Regions from separate parts of the Serratia sp. 121840015-1 genome, predicted to be linked through region 4. Evidence: predicted binding sites of a transcription regulator. Region 4 holds the regulator's gene; each other region holds the start of a gene.

Region 1 (4,876 bases), 490 kb from region 4:
CTTCAAAGGTGAAACTCAGATTACTGACCAACTGACCGGTTACGGCCAGTGGGAATACAACGTTCAGTCCAACCACTCCGAGTCTCAGGGCACCGAAGGCACCAAAACCCGTCTGGGCTTTGCCGGTCTGAAATTCGCTGACTACGGCTCCTTCGACTACGGCCGTAACTACGGCGTACTGTACGACGTGGAAGGCTGGACCGATATGCTGCCAGAGTTCGGTGGCGATACCTACACCTACACCGACAACTTCATGACTGGCCGTACCAACGGCGTTGCGACCTATCGTAACAACAACTTCTTCGGTCTGGTTGACGGCCTGAACTTCGCTCTGCAATACCAGGGCAAGAACCAGAACGACGGTCGTGACGTTAAGAAACAGAACGGCGACGGCTGGGGTATCTCCTCTACTTATGACATCGGCGAAGGCGTAAGCTTCGGCGCTGCATACGCTTCTTCCAACCGTACCGACGATCAGAAACTGCGTTCCAACGAGCGTGGCGACAAGGCTGACGCATGGACCGTGGGCGCGAAATACGACGCCAACAACGTTTACCTGGCGGCCATGTATGCGGAAACCCGTAACATGACTCCATTCGGCGGCGGTGACTTCACTAACACCTGTGCTGCTTCTGAAAAATGCGGCGGCTTCGCCAGCAAAACTCAGAACTTCGAAGTGACTGCTCAGTACCAGTTCGACTTCGGTCTGCGTCCAGAAGTGTCTTACCTGCAGTCTAAAGGTAAAAACCTGAACGTCCCAGGCGCGGGTTCTGACCAGGATCTGGTTAAATATGTTTCTGTTGGTACCACTTACTACTTCAACAAAAACATGTCCACCTACGTTGATTACAAAATCAACCTGCTGGATGACAACGCGTTCACCAAAGCAACCGGCACCGCTACTGACGATATCGTAGCTGTTGGTCTGGTGTACCAGTTCTAAGTTGTCTCGCTTAACGGCGGTTTACCGTCGGCTAAGTTAAAAAAACAGGGCCTCGGCCCTGTTTTTGTTTGTGTCAGCCGGTAACTTTTTATCCTGCCAATTTCTCCTTCCCCATCATTTTTTCTGCCTAATACTCCCCCTTCGCAAGATCGCGGTGTTTTTGTCGCAAACGGTTGGCAAAGCCGGTAACTGGCGTTACCCTGATGCTTCTGTCTGCTTAACTCCGAGATTTGGAAGCACCTGACATGTTTGAAAAAATCACCGCCGCACCCGCCGACCCGATCCTGGGCCTGACCGACATTTTCCGCGCCGACGCCCGCCCGAATAAAATCAATTTAGGGATTGGCGTTTATAAAGACGAAACCGGTAAAACCCCGGTGCTGACCAGCGTAAAAAAAGCTGAGCAGTATCTGCTGGAAAATGAGACCACCAAAAACTATCTCGGTATTGAAGGCATCCCGGCGTTCGCCAGCTGCACGCAAGCGCTGTTGTTCGGCAAAGAGAGCCCGATCATCGCCGATCGTCGCGCGCGCACCGCACAGACGCCAGGCGGCACCGGCGGCCTGCGCGTGGCGGCAGACTTTATCGCTAACCAGACCAGCGCCAAACGCATCTGGATCAGCAACCCAAGCTGGCCGAACCACAAGAACGTCTTTAGCGCCGTGGGCCTGGAAGTGCTGGAATACGCCTACTACGACGCCGCCAACCACGCGTTGGATTTCGACGGCCTGCTGAACAGCCTGAAACAGGCGCAGGCCGGCGATGTGGTGCTGTTCCACGGCTGCTGCCATAACCCGACCGGTATCGATCCAACGGCGGAGCAGTGGGCGCAGCTGGCCGAACTTTCCGTCGCCAACGGCTGGCTGCCACTGTTCGACTTCGCTTATCAGGGCTTCGCCAATGGACTGGAAGAGGATGCGCAGGGCCTGCGTATTTTCGCCGCCAAACATAAAGAGCTGATCGTCGCCAGTTCCTACTCGAAAAACTTCGGTCTGTACAATGAGCGCGTCGGCGCTTGCACCATTGTGGCTGCCGATGCCGAAACCGCCGACCGCGCCTTTAGCCAGGTGAAAGCGGCGATTCGCGCCAACTACTCCAACCCGCCGTCACACGGCGCCGCCGTGGTCGCTACCATTCTGGGCAACGACGCTCTGCGCGCGATGTGGGAGCAGGAACTGACCGATATGCGCCAGCGTATTCACCGCATGCGTCAGCTGTTCGTGAATACTCTGCAGGAGAAAGGCGCGCAGCAGGACTTCAGCTTCATCATCCAGCAGAACGGCATGTTCTCGTTCAGCGGCCTGACCAAAGAACAGGTGCTGCGTCTGCGCGAAGAGTTCGGCGTCTACGCCGTGAACTCAGGCCGGGTGAACGTGGCTGGCATGACGCCGGACAACATGGCGCCGCTGTGTGAAGCCATCGTCGCCGTGCTCTAAAAGCATCGACGCAGGTCATAAAAAAAGGGGCGCTCTATGCGCCCCTTGATTTTTCCTGCCGGGAAATAATCGTTACCACACCGCCGGCTCTTCGCGCAGGAACGGGTTGGTCTGGCGCTCGTGGCCGAAGGTCGACATCGGGCCATGGCCGGGAATAAAGCGCATGTCGTCGCCCAACGGCAGCAGTTTGGTACGAATAGAGGCAATCAGCGCCTGATGGTCTCCGCGCGGGAAGTCGCTGCGCCCCACGCCGCCGTTAAACAGCACGTCGCCCACCAGCGCCAAACGCGCCTGCTCATTGATAAAGACGATGTGGCCCGGCGTATGCCCAGGACAGTGCAGCACCTTGAGCGTCATCTCGCCCACCTGCATCTCATCGCCTTCCAACAGCCAGCGGGTCGGCGTCAGCGGCGCGCACTCTTCCAGTCCAAACATCCGGCTCTGCGCCGGCAAACCGTCCAGCCAAAACGCGTCTTCTTTATCCGGGCCGTAGATCGGCACCTGATAATGGTCCGCCAGCTCCGCCGCCGCACCGACGTGATCCAAATGGCCGTGCGTCAGCAAAATCTGAGTGATCGTCACCCCCTGCCGCGCGACTTCCGCTTTGATTTTCTCGGCTTCACCGCCGGGATCGACCAACGCCGCCTGCTGCGTGTTTTCGCACCAAATCAGGCTGCAATTCTGGCTAAAGGCGGTAACGGGAATAAGATGGTATTTCATAAGGCTCCAACGACAATAACGCCGCATCCGCAAGGGGCGGCGTTATTCACTGATGGCACAGCGATTACCAGGTCCGAACCGGGCCGGTATCGATGTGTACAAAGTTGCTACGTGGGTAATATCCTACACCACCGGCGCGCATTTTTAACGCCGCTTTACGGATATTACTCAATTGGATGCCTTCGATATGGAAATCCATCGCCTGGCCTTTGGTGTGGTAGCTGTGCTTGGCCACGCCGCGGCTATGCGCACGCAGTTCGTTGTTGGTATCTACGGAACGGTATCCGGAGATCAGCTGCACCGGCTTGCTGGTGCCCAGCAGCCCCTGCAGGCGATAGAGGTGATCAAACAAGCGGGGATCGATCGATTTAACCTTGTTGGCGCGATAATCGCGGAACAGATGATTTAGCCGCACCAACTCTTCTTTATTGTAACCTTTGCCGTCAAAGAACTCGGCTTTAATAGATTCACCGGTATTCAGGTTATTCAGCACTAAAATACGCGGTCGAGCGGTGGAAAGACTGGCAAACGCCTGCCCTGGAAGCAGCGCTATGCCCATAGCGGCGCCACCTAGCGCCAGCCATTTACGGCGGTGATGATCAATTTTGTCCATGACTCTGTTAAACCCGGCAAGAATGTCAAAATAAATGCACAAAGCAGCGCACTGTCCGAACCATAACCGCCTGCGTATGCTGAGTCAACCCGCGATACGCCTAGGTTTACAGGCCCCCGGCGACGAGGGCCTGCGGTATAGCCAAACATTCTGACCGTTATTTATTTATAATTACTGCATTTACTGCATTAATTTTTTGGCCTGAGCCAAAATTTGTGCGCCCGATCGCACCGTATTATCATAATTGTAAATATCTGTACGGAATTGCGGTTGGCCGTCATCCGAAACCCAGGCGGTCAGATAATACAGTTTTACGGGAATACGCTGGCGAATATTCACATAAGTGGTATTCCCCTCTTTCAGCGTGGAAGACACGCGGCTGTTGTTCCAGCCTGCGTCCTGCAGCAGCATATTCGCCAAATCGGAAGCCTTGTTCACCCGCACGCAGCCGGAGCTGAGCGCACGGATATCTTTCTGGAACAGGCTGTGGTTCGGGGTATCGTGCAGGTAGATGGCGTCCGAGCTCGGCATATTGAACTTGAAGCGCCCCAGCGAGTTGGTGGCACCCGGCGCCTGACGGACGCGATACGGGAAATTGCGCGCAGAAACCATGCTCCAGTCGATCATCGCCGGGTTGATCACTTCCGCATCGTTGCTCCAACCCGACAGCACCGTATAGCCGTGTTTCTGGAAGTAATTACCGTCGCGCATCGCCTTCGGCACAATGTCCTCGCGCACCAGCGTGGTCGGCACGTTCCACGGCGGGTTGACCACCACGTTGTTCAACGCGCTGCTCATCAGCGGCGTCTTACGGCTCGGCCGCCCGACGATAACGCGGGAAGACAGCACTTCATTGCCGTTCTGGTAGTAGGTCAGCGAGTAGTTGGGAATATTCACCATAATGCCGGTGCCGACATGCCCCGGTAAAATTCGCAGGCGTTGTATATTCAGCGCCAGCAGCGCGGCGCGGGTTTTCGGTGACACGTTGAGCCACTCGCGGGTGCGCACGCCGATCACGCCGTCCGCCGTCAACCCCTGCCATTTCTGGAAGCGCTTGACGCCCTCCACCAGCTCATTGGTATAAAGATTGTCGCTCACCACGCTGCCAATCTGCGGCGGCGTCTGCTCCGCAGTCAACTCCGTTACCGGCGCCGCCGATGGGCT
Region 2 (4,876 bases), on a different contig from region 4:
GCTGAACGCCGCTTTGTCGGTGCGGTGAATGCCCTGCACCGTGTGGTCGAACAGCGATTTGTGCGTGACGCGCAGGTTCGCCGGCAGGTTGTTTTCATCGACGGCGAAGCCGTGGTTCTGCGCGGTGATCATCACGGTGTTGTTGTCCAGATCCTTCACCGGGTGGTTGCCGCCGTGGTGGCCGAGCTTCATCTTCATGGTTTTCGCCCCGCTGGCCAGCGCCAGCAGCTGGTGACCCAGGCAGATGCCGAACACCGGAATGTCGGTTTCTAGGAACTGTTTGATGGCGGCGATGGCGTAGTCGCATGGCTCCGGGTCGCCCGGGCCGTTGGACAGGAAGATGCCGTCCGGATTCATTTTCAGCACCTCGTCGGCCGGGGTCTGCGCCGGCACCACGGTCAGGCGGCAGCCGCGATCCACCAGCATGCGCAGGATGTTGCGCTTGGCGCCGTAGTCGTAAGCCACTACGTGGAACGGCAGCTCCGCGGCGGTCTTGGCTTCAGGCAGGTCGCCTTCAAGCGTCCAGCTGCCTTGCTGCCAGCTGTAGGCCTCTTGGGTGGTGACCTCTTTCGCCAGATCCATGCCCTTCAACCCCGGGAAACCTTGCGCCTTGGCCAGGGCCAGCGCGGAGTCCGTCGAGTCGGCGGCGATGATGCAGCCGTTCTGGGCGCCCTTCTCGCGCAGCAGGCGGGTTAATTTACGGGTATCGATATCGGCGATTGCCACGATGTTGTGACGCTTGAGGTAGTCGGACAGGCTTTCTTCGTTGCGGTAGTTGCTGGCGATCAGCGGGAGGTCACGAATGACGAGGCCTTGGGCGTGTACTGCGGAGGATTCTTCGTCGGAAGCATTAGTGCCGACATTGCCGATATGAGGATAAGTAAGAGTAACGATCTGGCGGGAATAGGAAGGATCAGTGAGGATTTCTTGATAACCGGTCATCGACGTATTGAAGACCACTTCCCCCACTGCCGTTCCCTCTGCCCCGATGGCCCGACCGTGGAATTGGGTTCCGTCTTCCAGAACCAATAGCGCTGACTTTATCAAAACACCCTCCGAGGAATAATCAATCACAATATTTGCATATTAATTCAGATATCGCGATCTAAATCAATGCAAAAACCGTCCGCGAGGCCAATTTTTGGCAAATTGGGCGCATTTTAATGATGAGTGTCCGGCTTGTCTACCCAAACTGCCTTTTTTTGTTTTATTTTTGCAGTTCTCGCCGCTCATGCGGCTTGAGCGGCGATAAAAACACAGAAAACCGGGGCTGGAAAACGGTTGCGAGGCTGAATGACGAAAAATGGCGCCAGAATGGGCTCCAAAAGACGCTGAAATGAGATCTGGTGGATAAAAACGGGATGATTAGCAAGGAAAACATCAATAAATAACAATCAATGAAATAAAAACACACCAACGCTTAATTTTTCATGTTAAAAAAAAGGACAATAAAATTATTGTCCGATTATCATAGCATTATGATCAATACAACCACATCACGATGGTATGCAAATTAATTATAATTGGTCCAGATTCAACACGTCACGCATATCAAACAGGCCTTTATCCCGGTTATGCAACCAGGCAGCCGCACGCACCGCGCCGCTGGCAAAAGTCATCCGGCTGGAGGCCTTATGGGTAATTTCCACCCGTTCACCGATGTCGGCGAACATCGCGGTGTGCTCGCCGACGATGTCGCCGGCGCGAATGGTGGCAAAGCCGATGCTTTTCGGATCGCGTTCGCCGGTATGGCCTTCGCGCGCATAGACCGCGCAGCTTTTCAGGTCGCGCCCCAGCGCGCCGGCGATCGCTTCGCCCATGGCCAGCGCCGTGCCCGACGGCGCATCCACTTTGTGGCGGTGGTGCGCCTCAACGATTTCGATATCGGTATAGTCGCCCATCACCTGCGCGGCCTTCTCCAGCAGTTTCAACACCAGGTTGACGCCGACGCTGAAGTTGGCGGCGAACACGATGCCGATATGCTGCGCCGCATCGCGGATCGCCTGTTTGCCGGCGTCATCGAAGCCGGTAGTGCCAATCACCATCGCCTTGTGGTGCGCCACGCAAAAATCCAGGTAACCCCGGGTGCTTTCCGGGCGGGTGAAGTCGATCAAAATATCGAACTCGTTCGCCACCTTCTCCAGACTGTCGCTCACCTTGACGCCCAGCGCGCCGATGCCCGCCAGTTCGCCGGCGTCGACGCCGACCAGGCTGGAGCCCGGGCGCGACAGCGCCGCCCCCAACACCACGCCTTCCGCCTGCTGCACCGCCTGGATCAATTGACGACCCATCCGGCCGCCGGCGCCCGCAATCGCAATGCGGATTTGTGAATCACTCATGCTTGCTCTCTTCTTGATTTGACGCCTATCCCATTAGGCTATCGATTCAGGGTAACCGCCCCGCTTCAGCGTCGCCAGAGGATTCATTTCATAATTAGAAAATTATGATATTCCTCCGTTCTCATCAGCGGCGCTGTCGTGAGATTAACATTCAACCGATTTGGCGGCCTGCGACGATTGTACATAATCATGCAGTTTGCATGGCAAAAAAATGCAGAAAAAAGGCGCCGAAAACGGCGCCTGAGGAAGGGAGATCGGCGAGGTCAGGCGGTAATGGCGGCCACTTCGTTGGCAATCGCCGTCAGCGCGTCGTGGCGAGCATAGTCCTCACGCACCAGCGCCGCGCGTTGCCGATAGATCGGCTGTTGCAGAATACGCGTCGCCGCCGCCAGAATCTGTTCGGCGCTCGGCGTGCTGGTGTGCAGGCTGATGCCACAGCCGGCGGCCACCACGCGCGCGGCCGCCTCCAGTTTGTCTTCGCCAGTGCCGGCGACGATCAGCGGCACGCCGCTGTCCAGCGCATAGTTGATCGAGCCATAACCGCCGTTGGTGATCAGTAGCGCCGCCTCCGGCAGCCAGCGTTCGAAGGAGATAAACTCCCGCACCCTGGCATTGCCCGGCAGTGCCTCCATCAGCCCTTCCGTCGCCCGCCCGCCGGTGGTGGCCAACACCCTCACCGGCAGATGCGCCAGCGCTTGCAGCGTCGGCACGATCAGCTGATGCAAATCGACATTGGCCAGCGTGCCCTGAGACACGATCACCAGCGGCCGGCGGTCGTCCTTCTCCCAAAGCGTCTCTTCCGCCGCCGGCTGGCCGCCGCTGCGCAGCGGGCCGACGAAGCGCACGCCGCTCGGCAGATCGTCGCGCTCATATTCCAGCGCCGTGGTGGCCAACTGCAGGAAACGCTCGCAGCCGCCGATCAGCGCGTCGGTAAACGGGCGATTCAGCGCCCGCCCGCCCGCCTGCACCAGTGCCGCATCAAAGCTTTGCTGCACCTCATCAAGCAGCACGCGCGTTTCTTCATCCACCAGTTGCTCGCGGGTCAGCGCCTGTGGCAGCAGCGCCGGCGGGATACGCGGGCCATAAAAAATAGCATCGCGCGAAGAATACGACAGCGGTGTGACGCCGATACCGAAGACCGGCGGCCGCTCGGCGGACTGCAGCAGCGGCAGCACGCCGTAGAAGCAGTTCTCCACCATCAGCAGATCGGTCTTTTCGGCGGCGATGGCCGCACGCAGTTGCCGATCCAGCAACGGGATCGGTGCGGCGAAGAAATCCTTCAGCGCCAGCGCCATCTGCGCATTGCCCGGCGGCAGCGCGGCGCGCTCGGGGAAATGTTCCTCCAGGTGGCGATAATCGAAATCCACCTGCGCGTCGAACGGCACGAAGCTTGCCCCAACCGCCTCGGCGCGTTCGCGGAACAGCGCGCCGGTCATCACCCGCACCTGATGCCCTTGGGCAATCAGGTGGCGAGCGATGGCTAACATCGGGTAGACGTGCCCCGGAGTGGCGACCGCCGCCATCAGTATCCTTGCCATAATGCTCCTTTACGCTTCTGCGTTGGCCGGCTTCAGCGCCAGATTGGCGCACACCGGGTTGCTCTGGATATGCACGCGCTGCAAATGACGCGCGGAACGGGCGGTAAAGCCCTCACGGCCATGCAGCAGCGAGAAGTTGTCCGCCACCACTACGTCACCCTGTTGCCATTGGTGAGCATAATAGTGACGCGGATCGTACAGATGCTGCTGCAGGGTGTGGTGGAACTGTTCCTGCTGCTGTTCAGGCACGCCGTGATATTCCAGCGCATGCTGGTTGAGGAATTTTTTCCCCTCCGTCGGCGGTTCATTGTAGCGCATGATTAACCCCCTGCCGTTCGGGTGCTGCACCACCAGCGGCGAACAGACTTCACCGCCGTAATGCACCACCTGCTTGATGCGGTAGGTGATCGAGACCGACAGCCACTGATCCAGCAGCGCTTCGTCCGCATTGGCCAACAGCCGCGTGGTATCGACGAAGGTAGTGCGCCCGCCTTCGTCCTGCGACGGCGCCGCCACGCAGTGGAACAGCTGGAACTCAGGGATGGTCGGCTTATACATGCCATCCCAATGCAGCGGGACGTAGCTGCTGTCGAAGATATGATCCTTGGCGTCCGGATGTTCCTTCACGTCCAGCACCGCACCGAACGGCCACATCATGATTTCGCCCCACTGTTCGGCATAGCGAGTCAGGACTTCCGCCTCGCTGAAACCGGAGTCGAATCCGCGCAGCACCAGCAAGTGGTGTTCCTGCGCCAGCGCTCGCAGCGCCGCCACCGGCAGCTCGCCGATCTTTTGCCCCGGGTGCTGCGGCGTCAGGATCGCGCCGAACGGGGTATTCGGTTGGATATGGCAATTAAGCGGTTGGTTGTTCATCGGTGATTCTCCTTGCATCGAATGTGCTGCTCACACGGCAACGTGCCGTCAAAAACGCGCCCGCCAGGATTTCGGGCGCAAAAGCCTGCGGCGGCCTCAGGCCATCTGTGGCTGCTCGATCAGGTA
Region 3 (4,876 bases), on a different contig from region 4:
GATCGCGCGCCAGCAGCAGGTTGCTGCCGTAGCCGTCCAGCGCGGTGATCTGGAACGGGAATGCCGGGTTGATATCGATGATCAGATTGCGGTTGGTGGTCAGTTTAGTGACGTACACCTCCGCCAGCCAGTCCGGCAGCGGTTTCAGCCACAGCTCGCGCCAGTCGATCGGCAGGGTGTACTCCAGCGCCGCCATGGCCACTTCATCCAGCTGCAGGCGTTTGCCGGCGCGCAGCCAGTTGCCGGAGGTGCGCAGCAGCCCGCCTTCCCAGCGGGTGGTGAATTGCTGAATGGCGATGCCGGCGGAAGAGAGCCGCAGGGTGGCGATCGGATCGATCAGGTGGAAACTGCCGTTGATCACGTCGCCGGCGTTGACGTTGAGCGAGCCGTCTTCGCTGCGCCAGTCGCCTTTTTCGATGCTGACGTTTTGCAACGACAGATCGAGATCGTTAAACGCCCATGCCTTGCCTTCCAGGCGCGCGTCGATCAGATCGAAACGCTTGAGGGTGACCGGCGGCAGCGTGGTAAAGCGCTGCATGAATTCCGCCAGCGTCAGCGGGGTCTGCATGCGCACGCCGCTCAGCCGCAGGCGATCCACCTGCCAACTGCCGTCGGCGGCGCGGCTGGCCACGCCGGTCAGGTCGCCCTGCGCCAGATTGGCGCCGAAGTTGTTCAACAGCAGCTGGCCCTGTTTTTGCTCCCCCTGCACCAACACCTTCGAGGCGGGTATGCCGTTCAGCGTCATCGAACCGGCGCTGAACTGGAACTGGTTGTTGTCCCCCAGCAGATGGCCGGCCAGCGGGCGCCACGGCGTGATGCCGGCAGTGACCTGCTGTGCGTTGAGCTGCCACTCGCTATCGTTGGACTGCAACGCCATGTTGCTCAGCTGCAGCACGTCGGCCTGTACAGGCAGCGCCGCCGCCTGCGGCTGCACGTTCAACGTGCCGTCGCGCAGCGTGACGCTGTGGAAATAGCGCGGTTCGGTGATTTGGCGCAGGCTGAGGCCGAGATCGACGCGTTTGGCGACCAGCGCCTGCGGCTGGCCGTTGCGCGCCAGCTGCACGTCTTCCAGAGCGATCTGGTCCGGCTGGCTCCACGAATGGGTGATTTTTCCTATCGACAGGCGGTATTCGCTGTTGTCGCTGATCCAGGCGCTCAGGCGGCCTGCCGCCCAGCGAGTTTGCCCCACCAGGTACAGCACCACCACCGCCAACACGATCAGCAGCAGCAACGTCAGCAACAGCTTTCCGATAAATTTCATCGTCTACATCCGCATCGGTCAAAAAAGATACCCTGTTTATGCCGCAATTGGCCGGGCATCTCAAGGGCAATGGTCTGATAGACAATAAAAAACGGCCGCAAGCGGCCGTTTGAACATCAATGGACGGGGTACTTTTTCTCGTGTTCCTGCGGGAACACCAGGTTCAGCACGATGGCGGTAATGCCGCCGGCGGCGATGCCGGAAGAGAGCAGGGTTTTCAGCCAGTCCGGCGCGAACTGCAGGATCAGAGGTTGCTGGGAGACGCCCATGCCGACGGCCAGCGACAGCGCCATGATCATGATGGCGCGACGGTTCAGACGCTCGCGCGACACGATGCGCACGCCGGAGGCGGCGATGGTGCCGAACATCACGATGGTCGCGCCGCCCAGGACCGGCTCGGGAATGTGCTGTACGAAGCCGGCCACCGCCGGGAACAGCCCCAGCGCGATCAGCATCAGCGCCACCACGAAGCCGACGTAACGGCTGGCGACGCCGGTCAGCTGGATCACGCCGTTGTTCTGGCCGAAGCAGGAGTTGGGAAAGGTGTTGAACACTGCCGACAGCATCGAGTTCAGGCCGTTGGCCAGCACGCCGCCCTTCAGGCGCTTCATGTACAGCGGCCCGCTGACCGGCTGTTCGGAGACGTCGGAGGTGGCGGTGATGTCACCGATGGTTTCCAGCGAGGTGACCATAAAGATCAGCATCAGCGGCAGCAGCAGGTTCCAGTCGAAGCCCAGGCCGTAATAGAGCGGCGTGGGGATGGTGATCGCCGCTGTGGGGGCCGCCGGTGCGTCGGCGGGCAGCATGTCCATCGTCCAGGCCAACAGATAGCCGACCGCCATGGCGATCACCAGCGAAGCCACGCGCAGATAAGGGTTGCGCTGGCGGTTCAGCAGGATGATCACCGCCAGCACCGCGCCGGCCAGCAGCAGGTTTTTCGGCGAGCCGAAGCTGTGATCGTTCATCGCGGCGTAGCCGCCGCCGATCGAGGTCAGGCCGACCTGAATCAGCGACAGGCCGATGATCATCACCACGATGCCGGAAACCAGCGGGGTGATGATGCGGCGCGCCAGATGCAGCACGCGCGACAGCAAAATTTCGGTGCAGGAAGCGACCATCAGGGTGCCGAACAGCGCGGCCATCATGGTCGGCACGTCGGCGCCGCCGTTTTTCAGCGCCAGACCGCCCATGATCAGCGGCGAAACGAAGTTGAAGCTGGTGCCCTGAATCGACAGCAGCCCGGAACCCACCGGCCCCCAGGTTTTGATTTGCAGAATGGAAGCCAGACCGGAGGCGAACAGCGACATGCTGATGATGTGCTGGGTATCCTGTGCCGGCAGGCCCAGCGCCTGGCAGATCAGCAGGGCCGGAGTGATCACCGCGACGAACATCGCCAGCAGATGCTGGCCGGCGGCAAACAGCGTTTGCGGCAGCGGCGGGCGATCTTCCAGGCGATAAATCAGTTCACTGGCGCGGGGTTCTGAGGCGGCTTGGCGCGCGGCATCAAGCTCGGAGGATGACATGCTCATGGTGTGGCGTTTCCAGATACGGCAAAGCAGGCATTTTAATGCTCCGCCCCGCAAAAGCAAACGGTTGCGCGTAAATATTATGTTGCCGACTTTCTCGCTTATGTCGCATTTTCATTCATTTTTTCTTGTCATCTCAGCGTTTTTTACTTTTAATCCCGCACTCATCAAGTTTAAAAACTAAGTGGTTTTCTATAACTTATTATTTTTATTTGGATCTTTTCCCTTACATGGAGTACCTGGATGTTTCATCTTGATACTTATGGCACGTTAGTCGCGGCGACGCTGGTTTTGCTCCTCGGGGGCAAGTGCGTCAGAACCATTCCTCTGCTGCGAAAATATACCATTCCTGCTCCCGTCGCCGGCGGTTTGCTGGTGGCTCTCCTGCTGTTAGCCCTGAAAAAGCTCGTCAACTGGGAAATCAGTTTTGACATGTCGCTGAAGGACCCGCTGATGCTGGCCTTCTTCGCCACCATCGGCCTGAACGCCAACCTGGCGCGTTTGCGCGCCGGCGGCAAGGTGCTGGTGGTGTTCCTGTTCGTGGTGCTGGGGTTGCTTATCGTGCAGAACGCCATCGGCATCGGGATGGCGAAAATGCTGGGGCTGGATCCGCTGATGGGCCTGATCGCCGGGTCGATCACTCTGTCGGGCGGGCATGGTACCGGGGCGGCCTGGAGCAAGCTGTTCATCGAGCGCTACGGTTTTGAAAACGCGACGGAAGTCGCCATGGCCTGCGCCACCTTCGGGCTGGTGCTGGGCGGCCTGATCGGCGGCCCGGTGGCGCGCTATCTGGTCAAGCACTCCTCCACGCCGGAGGGTACCCCGGAAGACAGCGTGCAGCCGAGCGGCTTCGAGAAGCCGGAAAGCGGTCGCCTGATCACCTCGCTGGTGATGATCGAAACCATCGCCATGATCGCCATCTGTCTGAGCCTGGGGCAGCTGATTGCCGGCCTGCTGAGCGGCACGGTGTTTGAACTGCCGAACTTCGTTTGCGTGCTGTTCGTCGGGGTGATCCTCAGCAATACGCTGGCCTTCACCGGTTTCTATACCGTGTTCGAGCGGGCGGTATCGGTGCTGGGCAACGTCAGCCTGTCGCTGTTCCTGGCAATGGCACTGATGAGCCTGCGCCTGTGGGAGCTGGCCTCGCTGGCGCTGCCGATGTTGGCGATCCTGGCGGTGCAGACGCTGGTCATGGCGCTGTATGCGATCTTCGTTACCTACCGGGTGATGGGTAAAAACTACGACGCGGCGGTGCTGGCTGCCGGCCACTGCGGCTTCGGCATGGGCGCCACGCCGACGGCGATCGCCAACATGCAGGCGATCACCGATCGCTTCGGCCCTTCGCACGTGGCGTTTTTGGTGGTGCCGATGGTGGGGGCGTTCTTTATCGATATTGCCAACGCCATCGTCATCAAGCTGTATCTGCTGCTGCCGGTGTTCCCGGCGGTGGGGTGATATCACGAGTCATAATGAAAAGGGCGCCTGCGGCGCCCTTTTTTATGCGTTGGAATAACGCGCCTTCTCCGGCAGCCAGCGTTCTATCAGCGCCTGGGCGTGCTCCGGATAGTGCTGATGGAGATGGCGAGCGACGCGCTGCACTTCGGGGATCATCGCCTGGTCGCGCAGCAGATCCGCCACCTTGAATTCGGCGCTGCCGGTCTGGCGGGTGCCCAGCAGCTCGCCCGGGCCGCGGATCTCCAGATCGCGCTGCGCGATGACGAAGCCGTCGTTGCTGTCGCGCAGCACCTGCAGGCGCGTTTGCGCAGTCTTGCTCAGCGGCGTTTTGTACAGCAGCACGCAGTGTGAGGCCACGGCGCCGCGTCCTACGCGGCCGCGCAGCTGGTGGAGCTGCGCCAGGCCCAGCCGCTCCGGGTTTTCGATGATCATCAGGCTGGCGTTCGGCACGTCGACGCCGACTTCGATCACCGTAGTGGCGACCAACAGCTGCAGCTCGCCCTGTTTAAACGCCTGCATCACCGCCTGCTTTTCCTGCGCTTTCATGCGGCCGTGCACCAGCGCCACCTTCAGCTCCGGCAGCGCGGTTTTCAATTCTTCCCAGGTGGCTTCCGCCGCCTGCGCTTCCAGCAGT
Region 4 (4,876 bases):
ACAACGCCAACTTCGATCACAGCTTCCTGATGGCCGCGGCCGAGCGCGCCGGCCTGAAGCGCAACCCGTTCCATCCGTTCGCCACCTTCGACACCGCCGCGCTGAGCGGCCTGGTGCTGGGCCAAACGGTGCTGGCGAAAGCCTGCATCGCCGCCGGCATGCCGTTCGACAGCAGCCAGGCGCACTCCGCCCTGTACGACACCGAACAAACCGCCCTGCTGTTTTGCGAGCTGGTTAACCGCTGGAAACGTCTCGGCGGCTGGCCGCTGCCCGCCGGCGACCTCGCCGAATAAGCCCAATAAAAAAGGCGGCCCAGTTTGCACTGGCGCCGCCCATTGCGCGATAACCGCAAGCCTGTCGATTAAGACTGTTGGTCTTCCTGCGCTTTATACTTTTCCGCAGTTTCTTTGATCAGCTGCTGCAGTTCGCCGCGCTGATACATCTCGATGATGATATCGCAACCACCGACCAGCTCACCGTCTACCCACAGCTGCGGGAACGTCGGCCAGTTGGCGTATTTTGGCAGCTCAGCGCGGATGTCCGGGTTTTGCAGAATATCCACGTAGGCGAAACGCTCGCCGCAGGCGGACAGCGCTTGCACAGCCTGTGCGGAGAAGCCGCAGCTCGGCAGCTTAGGCGAACCTTTCATGTACAGCAGAATCGGGTTTTCAGCGATCTGGTGCTGAATTTTTTCAAGTGTCGTCGTCATTTATTGCTTCCTCAAGCCACATTTCATGGCTACAACATGCATCACGCGGGCTATTGTAGCGGCTGGAACAGTCGCAAGAAAACGCCATCTTTTGCAAGGATATTCGCCCGCCGCCGATCGCGTTTCACCGGCCACGTCATTCCGGTCAAAACATACGTCGAGAATAACATTTTTAATCCGAGCATTTCACTAATATATTGCGTCGCGATGACGGCGAGGATTAATTATATCCCCACCGCCAACTGGCGCTTTTTCATACATCAACAGGCTGATTTTGAACCAAAAAAAATGTCATTAACGTTTTCTCACAATATGGATTATTATTTATGAGTTCTTCGCTGTTTTATATGGCGAAATTCGGGAATACTGTAACTCTTTCGATATCCGTTTCGGGGCCAAGGTTGGTGACGTCGACATGCGTTTAATTCTTACGCTCTTTGCGCTGCTGTTTACGCAGCTCTTCTTCAATTTGGCGCACGCTGCGCCACAGGCGCGTGTCGCCGCCGAGCAGCGTAAAAGCCATGCCAATGAAGCGCGGCCCGATGACCGCAGAAAAAAGAAAGCGGACAAAGCCGCCAAAAAAGCCAAAGTGACGGCCCCCGAGAAAAAAACCAAGACCGCCAAGGCAAAAAGCGAGAAAAGCGCGAAAAAGATCGTCAGCGCCAAACCCAAGGCCAAAGCGCAGAAAACCGCCAAGATTAAAGTCACCCCGCCGAAAAAAGGCTATAAAAAAGGCTATGGTCGCCACCGCGAAGCCGGTATGGCCACCGCCAAACTGGCGCGTGAAGAAAAGCCGTTGAAACTCAGCCCCGCGCACAAAAAACGCTACCAGCACGCCAAGCAGACCGCGATGGCCAAGCTGATGGGACAGATGGGCAAACCTTACCGCTGGGGCGGCAGCTCGCCGCGCACCGGCTTCGATTGCAGCGGCCTTATCTATTACGCCTATAAAGACGTAGTGAAAATCAAGATGCCGCGCACAGCCAACGAGATGTATCACCTGCGCGATGCGGCGCCGATCAAGAAGAGCGAACTGGAAAGCGGCGATCTGGTGTTCTTCCGCATCAACAACCGCGGCGTGGCGGACCATGTCGGCGTCTACCTCGGCAACGGCAAGTTCATCCAGTCGCCGCGCACCGGTGAAGAGATCCGCATCAGTCAGCTCGACAACGACTATTGGCAGAACCACTACATCGGCGCACGCCGCGTAGTGACGCCGAAAACCATTCGTTAATGCCCTGTTCTGCGCGGTTGCGGCCCCGGTCGCAACCGCCTGCTCAAGCTATCGCCCATCGCACTTCCCCACGCGCATTTCTCGCTTTTCCTCCTGTTTTTTATGATGAAAATTGTTAAGATTGAATGACCACAATAAAAAACGGCCCATACGGCTCTCGCCCCGGCGGGAAGCGAATGGCGCTGTAAAGGAGGAAGCAATGTCGTTTGAATTACCTGCATTACCGTATGAGAAAAACGCGCTCGAGCCGCACATCTCCGCCGAGACCCTGGAATACCACTACGGCAAACACCACAACACCTACGTGGTTAACCTGAACAACCTGGTGAAAGGCAGCGAGTTCGAAGGCAAATCGCTCGAAGAGATCATCAAGACCTCTAACGGCGGCGTCTTCAACAACGCCGCGCAGGTGTGGAACCACACCTTCTACTGGCACTGCCTGTCGCCACAGGGCGGCGGTGAACCGCAGGGCGAACTGGCGGCGGCAATCGTCAAATCCTTCGGCTCTTTCGCTGCGTTCAAAGAGCAGTTCACCGATGCCGCAGTGAAAAACTTCGGTGCAGGCTGGACCTGGCTGGTAAAAAAGCCGGACGGCGCGCTGGCGATCGTCAACACCTCCAACGCGGCCACCCCGCTGACCGGTGAAGACAAACCACTGCTGACCGTCGACGTGTGGGAACACGCGTATTACATCGATTACCGCAATGCGCGTCCAAAATACCTGGAAAACTTCTGGGCGTTGGTCAACTGGACCTTCGCAGCGGAAAACCTGGCGTAAGCGCAGGTTCTGAGGTGATAAGGCGCAGCCAGGCTGCGCCTTTTTTATAACCGGGGGTAAATCAGTTCAACGCGGCAACGAAGCTGAAAGCGATAATGACCGCCAATGCGCAGACGGTGGTGAACAGCGACATCTTCAATTCGGTATCCATGACAACTCCTTTAAAATGGGCTTTCCTAAGGATAAAAGGCGCACAATTAGTACGTCAAATCATTTTCCCACAGTTCGCCGATAAAATCTTGTTATCATTTCCCGGTTTATAATCTCGATTACCTCTTCCACTTTTGTTCAATATGCGACAAAATTCGCAGTTCACAACTGCGTACCGGCATCCATGCCCCTCCTGATTAAGCGCTGAAGACTTCAACACACTAAAAACTCAGTTTTCGCTTCTCTGGAGAAGGATCTACGTAGGCAAACGATTAACATCACACTTACATGCTGTAAACATGTGAGTTCAGGAGTCATTCCTTACATGGCAACGATTAAAGATGTGGCCAAACGCGCGGGCGTTTCCACCACCACCGTTTCGCACGTCATCAATAAGACTCGTTTCGTCGCCGAAGAGACCAAAGCGGCCGTGTGGGCCGCCATCAAAGAGCTGCACTACTCGCCGAGCGCCGTGGCGCGCAGCCTGAAAGTCAATCACACCAAGTCGATCGGCCTGCTGGCCACCTCGAGCGAAGCGCCCTACTTTGCCGAAGTGATCGAGGCGGTGGAAAACAGCTGCTACAGCAAAGGCTACACCCTGATCCTGTGCAACTCGCACAACAATCTCGACAAGCAGCGCGCCTACCTGGCGATGCTGGCGCAAAAGCGCGTCGACGGCCTGCTGGTCATGTGCTCCGAGTACCCGGATCAGTTGCTGGGCATGCTGGAAGACTACCGTAACATCCCGATGGTGGTGATGGACTGGGGCGCCGCGCGCGGCGACTTCACCGACACCATCATCGATAACGCATTCGAAGGCGGCTATCTGGCCGGCCGTTACCTGATCGAACGCGGTCACCGCGAGATCGGCGCCATTCCGGGCCAGCTGTCGCGCAACACCGGCGGCGGCCGTCACCAGGGCTTTATGAAGGCGCTGCAGGAAGCGCATATCGACATTCGCGAAGAGTGGATCGTCCAGGGCGACTTCGAGCCGGAGTCCGGCTACAAGGCGATGCACCAAATTCTGTCGCAAAAACAGCGGCCGACCGCGGTATTCTGCGGCGGTGATATCATGGCGATGGGTGCCATTTGCGCCGCCGACGAGCTGGGCCTGCGGGTGCCGCAGGATATTTCCGTGATCGGCTACGACAACGTGCGCAACGCCCGCTACTTCACCCCGGCGCTGACCACCATTCACCAGCCGAAAGAGCGCCTGGGCGAAATGGCCTTCACCATGCTGCTGGATCGCATCATCAGCAAGCGCGAAGAGTCGCAGGTGATCGAAGTGCATCCGAAGCTGATCGAACGCCGCTCGGTCGCCGACGGGCCGTTCATCGACTACCGCCGCTAATCCCCCGCGCCGGAAGCCTGCGCGGCTTCCGGCTTCGCCTCGCTCAGCCACTCCTGATTCAGCGTCTCCCCATCGCCCAGATACGCCAGCAGCCAGCTCATCGCCGGTGACGGTTTATCCTGCTGCCAGGTCAGGCAGCACGGGCTGGCGGGAAACGGCTGCTGCAGCTGCAACGCCTTCAACTCACCGCGCTGCACCCGCGGCAGCGCCAGATGCGCCGGCATCATACCGACGCACAACCCGGCGCACAGACAGTCGAGCGCCGAGGTCCAGTCCGGCACCACCAGCCGCCGCTGGTTATCCAGCGTCCAGGTGACGCGCTTGGGCAGATTGCGCGAAGTGTCTTCCAGACAAAGCGCAGGGTACGGCCTAAGCCGATCGTCATTCAGCGGCCCTGCCAGTTGCGCGAGCGGGTGCTGTGGGCTGACCACGCACAGCCAGTTCATATACCCCATGTCGCGAAAGGCGAAGCCGCCGCCGACCGGCACCGCGCGGGTGGCACCGATCGCCATGTCCGCTCTGCCGTCCACTAACGCATCCCACACGCCGTTAAACACCTCGGGTTGCAACATCAGTTCGACATCGGGGAAATGCCGGTAAAAATCCAGCACCAGCTGGCGGCTGCGCTGCGGTTTGACGATGATGTCCACGGCG

What was found. Region 4 encodes PurR, which represses purine synthesis genes. Its sites were predicted from a motif close to CANGCAAACGTTTGCNTG; they were not measured.
Region 1: a site for PurR is predicted at 1,106-1,123, ahead of ACUXAC_RS10955 (amino acid aminotransferase). Genes of this name have one in related genera too.
Region 2: a site for PurR is predicted at 1,271-1,288, ahead of carA (glutamine-hydrolyzing carbamoyl-phosphate synthase small subunit). Genes of this name have one in related genera too.
Region 3: a site for PurR is predicted at 2,844-2,861, ahead of ACUXAC_RS24670 (nucleobase:cation symporter-2 family protein). Genes of this name have one in related genera too.

The regions. Positions count from the first base shown of each region.
Region 1 is NZ_JBSEYF010000001.1:2,238,043-2,242,918, forward strand. It holds gene ompC (porin OmpC) at 1-943, shown strand, start outside; gene ACUXAC_RS10955 (amino acid aminotransferase) at 1,189-2,379, shown strand; gene ACUXAC_RS10960 (MBL fold metallo-hydrolase) at 2,452-3,099, opposite strand; gene ACUXAC_RS10965 (YcbK family protein) at 3,164-3,712, opposite strand; gene ldtD (L,D-transpeptidase) at 3,893-4,876, opposite strand, start outside.
Region 2 is NZ_JBSEYF010000002.1:378,566-383,441, reverse strand. It holds gene carA (glutamine-hydrolyzing carbamoyl-phosphate synthase small subunit) at 1-1,047, opposite strand, end outside; gene dapB (4-hydroxy-tetrahydrodipicolinate reductase) at 1,518-2,339, opposite strand; gene ACUXAC_RS15215 (glycosyltransferase) at 2,603-3,862, opposite strand; gene ACUXAC_RS15210 (TauD/TfdA dioxygenase family protein) at 3,887-4,750, opposite strand; gene pvcA (L-tyrosine isonitrile synthase) at 4,847-4,876, opposite strand, start outside.
Region 3 is NZ_JBSEYF010000008.1:96,759-101,634, reverse strand. It holds gene ACUXAC_RS24675 (AsmA family protein) at 1-1,261, opposite strand, end outside; gene ACUXAC_RS24670 (nucleobase:cation symporter-2 family protein) at 1,378-2,790, opposite strand; gene gltS (sodium/glutamate symporter) at 3,031-4,242, shown strand; gene recG (ATP-dependent DNA helicase RecG) at 4,285-4,876, opposite strand, start outside.
Region 4 is NZ_JBSEYF010000001.1:1,749,955-1,754,830, forward strand. It holds gene rnt (ribonuclease T) at 1-293, shown strand, start outside; gene ACUXAC_RS08425 (Grx4 family monothiol glutaredoxin) at 362-709, opposite strand; gene ACUXAC_RS08430 (C40 family peptidase) at 1,125-1,943, shown strand; gene sodB (superoxide dismutase [Fe]) at 2,143-2,721, shown strand; gene cydH (cytochrome bd-I oxidase subunit CydH) at 2,783-2,872, opposite strand; gene purR (HTH-type transcriptional repressor PurR) at 3,197-4,222, shown strand; gene punR (DNA-binding transcriptional activator PunR) at 4,219-4,876, opposite strand, start outside.